Regions from separate parts of the Colwellia sp. BRX8-7 genome, predicted to be linked through region 1. Evidence: riboswitches for the same ligand, from Rfam matches in the RefSeq annotation. Region 1 holds a riboswitch; the other holds the start of a gene.

What was found. A riboswitch is a leader RNA that binds a small molecule or an ion and turns the genes downstream of it on or off. The one in region 1 is predicted to bind thiamine pyrophosphate.
Region 2: linked by a shared signal. The riboswitch ahead of H4J57_RS04165 (TonB-dependent receptor) and the one ahead of thiC (phosphomethylpyrimidine synthase ThiC) in region 1 are both predicted to bind thiamine pyrophosphate.

Annotation. Positions count from the first base shown of each region.
Region 1 is NZ_JACGVP010000004.1:73,416-78,978, reverse strand. Features, by position in the region: gene H4J57_RS05205 (tetratricopeptide repeat protein) at 1-682, opposite strand, end outside; gene H4J57_RS05200 (outer membrane beta-barrel protein) at 837-1,346, shown strand; gene H4J57_RS05195 (M1 family metallopeptidase) at 1,427-3,103, opposite strand; TPP riboswitch at 3,278-3,399, shown strand; gene thiC (phosphomethylpyrimidine synthase ThiC) at 3,505-5,466, shown strand; gene H4J57_RS05185 (FAD-dependent oxidoreductase) at 5,474-5,563, shown strand, end outside.
Region 2 is NZ_JACGVP010000003.1:134,388-139,950, reverse strand. Features, by position in the region: gene pnuC (nicotinamide riboside transporter PnuC) at 1-575, opposite strand, end outside; gene H4J57_RS04175 (hypothetical protein) at 575-841, opposite strand; gene H4J57_RS04170 (hypothetical protein) at 1,280-1,471, opposite strand; gene H4J57_RS19930 (hypothetical protein) at 1,500-1,634, opposite strand; gene H4J57_RS04165 (TonB-dependent receptor) at 1,694-3,817, opposite strand; TPP riboswitch at 3,908-4,026, opposite strand; gene H4J57_RS04160 (single-stranded DNA-binding protein) at 4,146-4,796, shown strand; gene H4J57_RS04155 (SHOCT domain-containing protein) at 4,842-5,563, shown strand, end outside.

The sequences.
Region 1 (5,563 bases):
TCGCTATTTGTTGTTCATTGCCATATTTATAACTCCAAGGAACGGTTGCATACCAGTGGGCAAGCGCTTCATCATACAATTCAAGTTGCCTAGCGACATGCCCTAAATGACCAAAAAGATCCATCATAAACTGTGGGTTATGACTGTTTTTATATTTTTCTTTTAAAGCATTAAGTGACTCATAGGCTTCAGGTAACTCACCAATAAACATTTGTAAGTTAGCAATTTCAATAAGTTTAATTGGAGATGGATAAACTTCATTCATTATTGCTAATTGTGCTTTTGCTTTATAAATATAACGCTTCCCTTCTACTAAGTCGCCATGACTAAGTAAACACTTAGCATAATACATATAAAGAGTGACTTGAAAAGGGATCGGTAGGTCTTCGTCGTTTATCCAACGTTTTGTTTCTTGGTAAAGCTCATCACTGTGTTGCAAAATAAATAGCGAGGATAATTTGAATTGCATTAAGCTAAACCAGATGCGGCTTTTCGGCTGTACTTGGGTTAATTCAATATTAACTTTTTCTAGGCATGATGATGGCGAGCGCTGACATAGCTTTGCTGTGCTCTCACTTTTCATTGCATAACTTTTTGCAACCGGTAAGCAAAAAAACCACAATAATAGTGCTATAAGTCCAAGTAAATAAAGTTTTGAAGAGATAAAAAAATGTTTATTCATCGTTAAATATTGCCACTGATGTTATTAATTGCCAAGCGCCGGACTATAATTTATTAAAGATTATTGAACAAAAAATATCTTGGTGTTAAGCTCTGCGCGAAATCTTCACCTTAATTTAACCTAAAGTTAACCCAAATAAAATAAAGGATTTATTATGTTTAAGAAAACCGCTATTGCACTCACTCTTTTCAGTCTTTCCCTAACAGCCGTAGCTGCTGATTGGCAAGTGGGCGGTGGATTCGGTCAGTTATCTGATAGCTCTGATGGCGACGATATTTCTTTGAACTTTATCTATGGCTCAGTGGCATATAAAATTGAAAATTCAGCGAAAAATTTTTACTTGATGCCTGAACTTCGTCTCGGTTCTGGTGTTGGTGACGACTCACTTTACGGTGCTAAAATTGAAGTAGAAAGCTTACTCGCTTTGTCTTTGCGTGGTCAATACGACTTCAACAATCGCGCATATGTTTATGTAATGCCGTCTTATGCAAACTTAGACCTCAAAGCAAGCTACCGTGGCGAATCAGCGTCTGATGATTCATGGGAGTTTGGTTTCGGCGCTGGTGTTGGTTATAGCCTCAATAAAAAAGTGAGCGTTGAAGCTTCTTATGAAACGTATGACGGTACTAAATTACTTTCTGTTGGTTTTAAATACGCTTTTTAATCGCAATATTTAACTGACCGTTGACGTATAAGGAGAGCAATAAGCTCTCCTTTTTAATTTTATACCGTTAACTTTTAAAACTAATGACCTAAAACACTGAGTGTCGAAATATAAAAGTTAGCATCAACGGCTATATTTGGATTTTCCTGCTCAAGTTCAACAGTAGTCCAAGTTGCTGTTGGTGCCAGCCACTGTGTTTTACCTGCAATAGTGACGCGTAACGGCATATCAAACCCCTTAACCACGTTACCCCAACGAATTTTCATCACTTTATCTTTAATAAAATATTCGAAAGTGGGAATACGTATATCACGTAAATATTGATCAAAGACCTTACTTAAGTCGATACCTGATTGTGTGCTAATGTAGTTTTCAATATCTTGGGTAGTCACTGTTTGATGATAAAAAACCTTACCTAGTCCTCGGAGTATTTCTCGCCATTTTCTATCATTATTAATCACTTGGCGAATGGTATGCAGCATATTGCCACCTTTATCGTACATATCACCAGACCCACCGCGATTAGCATTATATTCGCCAATAATAGGGGATTGATTACCAATATTCATCCGTTGACCACGAACGTATTCAAAGGCTTGCTCTTTAGTGAAATGATACTCTAAAAATAGACTTTCTGAGTAGTTAGTAAAGCTCTCATGGATCCACATATCGGCAACATCTTTATTGGTGATGTTATTGGCAAACCACTCGTGACCTGATTCATGAACAATAATAAAATCAAATAATAATCCTGGGCCAGTACTACTTCTATCACGCCCTAAATAACCATTTTGATAACCATTACCATAAGTCACCGAACTTTGATGCTCCATCCCCAAATATGGTGCTTCCACCAGTTTATAACTGTCTTCATAAAACGGATAAGGACCAAACCAATGCTCGAACGCTTCAATGGTTCGTTTCGCTTCTTTAAACTGTTTTCTTGCTTTCGCTAAGTTTTCCCGTAAAACATAGTAGTCCATATCAAGCTGACCTTTTTCACCTTGATACTTTTCACCAAAATGAACATAGTCACCAATGTTAATATTGACCCCATAATTATTAATAGGATTCACAACTTGCCAATGATAAATTTTTGTTTTATCAATTTTATTGTGTTCAACTTTAATTAATCGACCATTAGACACATCCATTAAATGTTCTGGCACTTCAACGCTGATTAACACGCCATTGTTGGGCTCGTCGGCAGGATGATCTTTATTTGGCCACCAAATACTAGAGCCAATGCCTTGATTTGAAGTGGCAATAAAGTCGAGGCCATTACTGTCTTTCTTCCAAGTAATACCGCCATCCCATGGGGCGTTTTTTGCGGTAACGGGCTGTCCAGAGAAGTACATAGTTATCTTCTGCTCCGAGCCTATTTCTTGCTTACTGGCTGGGGTAATAAAATAAGAATAGCCATCTTGCTCTACTTCAAGCGCTTTACCATTTTGGTGTACTTTCTCAAGCTTCATTGGCGCCTGTAGTTCTATTTGTAAACGTTCACCTTTAGCTAACACCTTATAAGTCATGGTGTTTTCACCTGAAAAAAGCTTAGTTTCAGGGTCAACTTTTACATTAAGATGATAATGAATTAAATCCCACCACTTTCTTTCTGGTGTAATAGTACCCCGTAATTTTTCTTGGTGCGTTACTTTGCCACTTTCTTGTTGCCAATTACTCGCGCTAACATGCCCAGCAAAAACCATAGCGCAAACTAAGCCAGCAAGTGAAGTCGTTATCCGTTCTTTTATCATTGTTATTGTCCTAACACTCTCTCGTATACAATATACTAGCATTGTGTAATATAAATTGTGAACCCTAAAAAGGGTAAGATCTGTCAACGACTCACATCGTTATCTAAAAATTAATTATAACCAAATACAACATTATGATTGCGTATTTTGAAACTAATACGATAGAATCACCACAATTACTTGTCGGAGTGCTGAGATTATTTCTAAAGAAATATTCAAAGCTGAGATCGCGAAAGCGGGATCCGTAGAACCTGATCAGATTAATATCTGCGTAAGGGAACAAGGTAAAATAAAAGAGTTAAGGGATTAATTCGTCACTTTTTTATTTTTTCCTCACTCTACACTTCGTCTTTTTTATTCGTGCATTTATAACGAAATGCATATTATTAAAAGGCAAAAAAATGACCAAACCAGCTAACAAACTCACTCGCAGAGAACGTCGCGAACAAGCTGAAACATTCTTAAAAAACGTTTCTGATCAATCATTCCCAAATTCTAAAAAAGTTTATGTGCAAGGTAAAATTCACGATATCAAGGTAGGTATGCGCGAAATCACCTTGTCTGATACTTTATTAGCGGGTAATAAAGATAAGCCAACCTACGAAAAAAATGAACCTCTTTGCGTCTACGATACCTCAGGTTTTTATACCGATGAAAGTGTCGAAATAGACGTACACAAAGGTATTCCTCGCCTGCGTGAAAGTTGGATTGATAGTCGTGGTGATGTTGAGCTCTTAACATCAAATAGCTCTACTTATGCTCAACAACGTTTAGCTGACGATGGTGTTGACGCAATACGCTTTGAACACTTACCTAAAATGCGTGTCGCTAAAAAAGGTCAAAACGTTACCCAAATGCACTATGCTCGCCAAGGGATCATTACCCCTGAAATGGAATATATTGCCATTCGTGAAAATTTAAAACGTGAAGAGGTCAAAGATAAAACCTTACTACTACAACATAAAGGTCAGTCATTTGGCGCCAGTATTCCAGCGCAAATTACCGCAGAGTTTGTCCGTGATGAAGTCGCGCGTGGCCGAGCAATTATTCCGGTAAACATTAACCACCCAGAATGTGAGCCGATGATTATTGGTCGTAACTTTTTAATTAAAGTAAATGCCAATATTGGTAATTCGGCGGTGACCTCTTCCATTGAAGAAGAAGTAGAAAAACTGGTTTGGTCGACCAAGTGGGGCGCAGACACGGTAATGGATTTATCAACGGGTCGTAATATTCATGAAACCCGCGAATGGATCATGCGCAACTCGCCAGTGCCCATTGGTACGGTGCCTATCTATCAAGCGCTAGAAAAAGTAAATGGCGTGGCGGAAGATTTAACCTGGGAAATTTTCCGCGATACACTTATCGAACAAGCCGAGCAAGGTGTTGATTATTTTACCATTCATGCCGGTGTATTATTACGCTATGTTCCAATGACCGCTAAGCGTGTCACCGGTATTGTCTCACGTGGTGGTTCAATTATGGCGAAGTGGTGCTTAGCGCATCATAAAGAAAATTTTTTATACACCCACTTTGAAGATATTTGTGAAATATTAAAGCAATACGATGTCTCGTTTTCACTCGGCGACGGTTTACGCCCGGGCTCGGTTGCTGATGCCAACGATGAAGCACAATTTGCCGAATTACATACCTTAGGCGAATTAACTAAAATTGCTTGGCAGCATGATGTACAAACGATTATTGAAGGCCCCGGGCATGTGCCACTGCATATGATCAAAGCAAATATGGACGAGCAACTTAAACATTGTGGTGAAGCACCTTTTTATACGTTAGGTCCGTTAACGACTGATATTGCACCGGGTTATGACCATATTACTTCGGGTATTGGCGCCGCTAATATTGGTTGGTACGGTTGTGCCATGCTTTGTTATGTCACTCCTAAAGAACATTTAGGCTTACCCAATAAAGAAGATGTTAAAGAAGGTTTAATGACCTATAAAATTGCAGCCCATGCCGGCGATTTAGCAAAAGGTCATCCGGGGGCGCAAATTCGCGATAATGCGATGAGCAAAGCGCGCTTTGAATTTCGTTGGTACGATCAATTTAATATCGGTTTAGACCCTGAAAGAGCCAAGGCTTATCACGATGAAACCTTGCCACAAGAATCAGGTAAAGTTGCCCACTTCTGCTCTATGTGTGGGCCAAAATTCTGTTCGATGAAAATATCTCAGGAAGTACGTGATTATGCCGCGGGTCTTGAAGCCAGCAATAAAATAGAAATACAGTTACTTGACGAAGTCATTGTTTTAGATGCAACGCCAACCGATATTGCACAAGGCATGGCTGAAAAGTCGGCGGAATTTAAAGCGACCGGTAGTGAAATTTACCATCAGGTGAAATAGTCAGCCGATGACTATTTCTCAACAGTTCCCTAAACCTACTCAAATCTGTGCCAATATCGTTGTTATTGGCGCAGGATTAGTGGGTCGTTTAATGGCA
Region 2 (5,563 bases), on a different contig from region 1:
TATAAGCCAAATAACACAGCGGTAGGTTGTAAGCCTTTTTCTAAATAGAGATAAATGGAAACAAAATCGATGACTATCCAGTACAACCAATTCTCTAAAACCTTTTTAGTGACTAAATAGGTCGCAAACACCGCAAATACCGTAGTTGCAGAATCTAAATAAGGGAAGTGTGTTGGCGTGTAATTGTCCATTAGCCAGCCAATAACCAAAGAGCAAGCAGTTAGTAAGACCACTACTTTGGTATGAAAGAGTAGCGACCAGCTTTGAATAGCCAATGCTGTGCCTGTATGACTATTATTGGTTGCGTTATTTTGCGACGAAGAAACATGACGCCAGCAATACCAGCCAAAGATGGCCATCGCTAAATAATAAACCTGCAATAAGGCGTCCATCCATAAATAAACATCATAAAAAATAACGCTATAAATAATGGTACTCACGAGCGCTGCTGGCCAACACCAAATATTTTCTTTTGCCGCTAACACCACATAAAATAATGCTGAAATTACCGCTAATAATTCCCAGAGAGGCAAATGCGTAAAATAATTGACTGTTGCTGATAAAGATTCAACCATTAGCTTTCAGCTTCGACTTCTGAGCGATCACCACCAATAAACTTACACACAAAAACAGCAGCATTTAAGGTTTGATGGACATGTTTTATTTCTGCCATGACATGACGGGTAGCTAAGTCGTAGTCTCCAAATACTTGTGTACTCATGCCATTAGTCACTACATTTAAGCCCACTACATTACGAAGGCGCTTGATGAACGCCCAAATTTCAGTTTTAAACTTTTCTTCCGCTAGGGGGTACAAACTAATTTCTATAGATATTTTCATATTATTTCCTAATGGTATGCCACTTTTTCCAGTGAACAAAAAAAACCGTAATCCTGAACACCCCCGGTCATCCTGAACTTGTTTCAGGATCTCATTACTTTAAGCCACAAATACAGATACTGAAATAAATTCAGCATGACGGCGTTTTACTTCAGTATTACGGCATGTTACTTCATCATGACGGCGTTTTACTTCAACATAACGGCATGACGGTTTTTAAGAACTGCTCTGCCAAGCTAAAAAACCCGTAATCCTGAACACCGCCCGTCATCCTGAACTTGTTTCAGGATCTCATTACTCTAAGCCACAAATACAGATACTGAAATAAATTCAGCATGACGACATGTTAGTACAACACAACGGCAAGGCGGTTTTTAACAACGGCTCTGCCAAGCTAAAAATCCCGTCATCCTGAACTTGTTTCAGGATCTCATTACTCTAAGCCACAAATACAGATACTGAAATAAATTCAGCATGACGACGTTTTATTTCAGTATTACGGCATGCTACTTCAACATGACGACGTGTTAGTTCATCATGACGACATGTTACTTCAACGTAACGCCAAGGCGCTTTTAATAACTGCTCTGCCAAGCTAAAAATCCCGTCATCCTGAACACCCTCCGTCATCCTGAACTTGTTTCAGGATCTCATTACTTTAAGCCACTAATACAGATACCGAAATAAATTCAGCATGACGACATGTTAGTCCAACATGACGGCGTGTTACTTCAGCATGACGACATGTTAGTTCAACATAACGGCGTGTTACTTCAGTATTACGGCATATCAATTCAGCATCGCGGCATATCAATTCAACATGACCGCGTGTTAGCTGAAGAGTGCTTAACCTTAGAAGTTATAATCAAACGTTACACCAATTTGTCTTGGTGCGCCAAAGCGTTGATATTTTTTAGCTACCCAATCTAAATCAGGTTCGTTGCCGAAGAAGAAGCCGCGTGTTGCGATTTTTTCATCGGTAATATTTCTAGCCCAAAGTGAAATAGACCAATCAGCGAGTTCATAAGCAACTTTCGCATTTAATAAGTTTGAACTTGACGCTTTTTCGTCATGGCTATCAGAGAAGAAAAATTCATCTTTTCCTGACCAGTTCACATTGAAGACAACGCCATTGTCGCTGCGATACGTAGAGCCAAGGCTAAAGGTATAGCTTGGTGCGTGTGCTAAATCGCGTCCTGAAATGTCAATGTTTGTACCGTACTTGTCAGAATAACCATAAACATCATATGTTGCGTTTAGGTAGCCCACTGTCGAGTCGATCGTTAAATTATTATTAACTTGATATGTTAACTCAAGTTCCAAACCGTAACTGCTTGAACTGGTGGCATTTGCCGTGTAAATGGTAAATTGCTGTGGCTTATCAGGGTTCTGTTGAGAAGCATTAACTTGTTGATCTTGTCTGTCCATATAGAATAAGGCTAGTCGACTGACTAAGGTATTATTTAGCATATTCGATTGCAGACCTAATTCATAATTGACTAAGACTTCGGTATCAAATTCTTTAAATTGGATTAATTGCTCGGGTAAATCCATATTAAAACCACCCGCTTTGTAGCCACGCGCGACACGAACATAGGCAGAATGCTCATTGTTAATGATCTTACTCAAGGCGATGTGTCCGCCCCACATGGTTTCAGACGGGTCAAACTCATCGCCAGCACTATCGCTATAATCGGTTGAACGTTTTTCAACGCGCAAACCTACTGATAACTCATGGCCATAGCTAAGAGCACTGTCTAACTGGGTGAAAATTGCATAATTATTAGCTGAGTATGTAGAGTCGAGTATTTCGTCTTCCCAACCATTATAAAAAGAGTCAAGGTCGTTATCTTCATTCATTTTGCTAATGTAAGTACCCACTAGCCAAGCAGTTGTATTGTCAAAAATTCTTGAGGCGTCATTTGATGATAATCGAAACTCTTGTGACCAAACATCTCTATCGGCGCGTTTGTCCCACAGGTAACTGTATTCACATGGCGCACCATCACAACTTTTACTTGCCCAATAATCTGCGTTTGCCCAATCACCATCATAAGCGTGCTGATGCTCTGTCGTGGTATAGCTGCTTATCGCTTCGAATTTTGCGAATGACAAACCTTCAAAACTAAATTTTAGTGCGCCGCCATGCGATTTTTGATTATCAACACCAGGGTTGTCCGTGATCGTATTAAAGCCGTTGTTATCTAATGTCCAAGGATCGAAACTATTATCGTTATCTGCAAATATATAAGTAAAATCAACACTTAAATCTTCTGTTGCCGTATATTGCAATTTGAACTTTCCAGAAAACTCGTCAATGCCATTAGTATCATCTCTATTTAGATAAAGATTGTCGCGATAACCGTTTTGTTGATGTTGCTCTAATGATATGCGGTAATTTAAGTCTTCGGTGACAGCACCAGAGCTATAACCGGCAACATTAATTAAGTCGTCATTGCCTAACGTTACTTTAAAACCATGCTCGGGTAATTCTGTTGCGTCTTTTGATTTTATGTAAATTAAACCCGCAAGCGCATTGGCACCAAAACGTGTACCTTGTGGACCTCTTAAGACTTCAACTTGTTGAACATCGTACATAGAAGCTGCCATGCCCAAGCCTGACAAATCGATATCGTCAACAATGAAACCCACTGATGAGTTTGGCGCACCGCGGTATTCAGAGCGTTCACCGACGCCTCTAATTTGTAAATATTTCGGACGAGATGTTCCACCAGAGAAATTTAAGTTGGCGACACCATTAATAACTTCTTCAAAATGTTGAATGCCCTGCTCAGCTATTTTTTGTTGGTCGATGATTGCAATACTAGTAGGAGCTTGCGCTAAAGATTGCTTATTAAAACTGGAAGTGACGGTTATACGCTCAATATCAGTTGATTCATTTGCTTGTGTGACGCTAGCAAAAGTCAATAAAGTCGTTGTTACCGCAATTGAAATAGGAGATTTTATAAAATTCATACTGGGCTCTTTTTGTGGCATGCAAGCAAAAAAGAGCAATAAGGCAAATACACCGTAAGTAAGCACTTACACAAAGTGTTTACGATAAATATTTAACATATTAACCATTCCTACGCCGGCATTATCCGTTTCAGGTATTAAGGGTAAAAATTCTCAGCAATACAAAAGCCTATTAACAACAGCTTTTTATTGCACCCCTTGGTTTGTTCGGCATACTAACAATTTTATCATCAAAGTACAGAAAAATTATGGTTATTTAATGTCATGTATTTGCTTAATTTGATGATTTTCAGTAAATTAGCACTATAGTTTTTTTTATTAAATTGCCATGACAAATCATCTAAGCCAAAATCATTTATGTTCAGTAACCTTATTAGGAAATTTAGTTGCTAAGCCTGATATTCGTTATCAAGCAAACCCGGTCCTTGCTGTAGCTGAGTTAGTATTAGCGACCCATAGCCGATGGTTTGACAAAACGAGCCAACAGTTTAAAGAATGGACGAGTTATCATACGGTTAAAGTTATTGGTGATATTGTTGATCGTTCACTTATTCACTCGCAAAAGGGTGATGTTATTTTAGTGCAAGGCTATTTACTTAATAGTAAAAAAGCTAACCGTGAAATATTACACGCCACTTATGCACAAACATTTGCAAAGGGTTACGCCCAATCAATAAACCAAGTGCATATGAGTGGTGAAATAAGCAGCGATATTGATTTAGTACTAACCGAGAATAATAAAGAATTAGTCGCGCTTAACTTAACCGTTAATAATTTAGTGTATTCGCCTATAACACAGCAAACCCAAAATATTTCTATCGAACGTTCGGTACATATCTGGGGCAAACAAGCACATTATATTAAAGATAAGGCCGAGCTAGGCGACCAATTAGTTGTCGACGGAAGATTAAGCTATCTCAATGATAGTAAAAAATCACAATTTATTGATTCACACCAAGTCATTTTATTGAAACATTAAAATGGATTACCTATAATTTTATAAAATTAGGATTGTTGGCAAAATATGGACGTTTTTCATTATATAAAAAAAATAACTACGCGATCACTTCCAATGTTGCTGGCTTTTTGCTGCCTATTAACGCCCTTAACAGCGATTGCTGAAGAAGTTCAACTCGAAGTTTTAGCGCAGCTGCCTAGCCTAAGTTCAACCAATAAAACAACCGTAATTGCATTACCTGTTAACAGTGAGAATAAGCAGCAATACTTAATTGCAGACGCTGCTGGCGAATTGTCTTTACTTAATAATGCCAAGCTCACTTTTTTAGCAAGCTTACCTTTAAATAATCATACTACCGATAAACAAGTTAAATTAACCGCGCTAACGTTTCACCCCAGTTTTTCGTTAGCAGATAAAACTGGCTTCCAAAGCTTTTTTACTGCACATATTGAGCCCGCTAAAATAAACAATAATGTTGCGCGATTAACGCTGTTAGCCGATCCCGTTGCATTGCCATTTGACGCTGTGATAACACAGTGGCAATACGACAACACAGCGGCAATTAAAATTGATGTGCAGAAACGCAGAGAAGTGCTGAGAATTGCGGTGCCAACTGCCACACATCAAATACAGAAAATTGCCTTTAATCCATATAATAAAGTATGGCACGATGATTATGGCTTAATGCTTGTTGCTTTGTCTGACAGTAACGCTAGCTCAGCCAACGCTAGCGAAGGCGCTTTATATTCTGGCGTTGTGTTACGCATTAATCCTGAGAAATTTGGCTT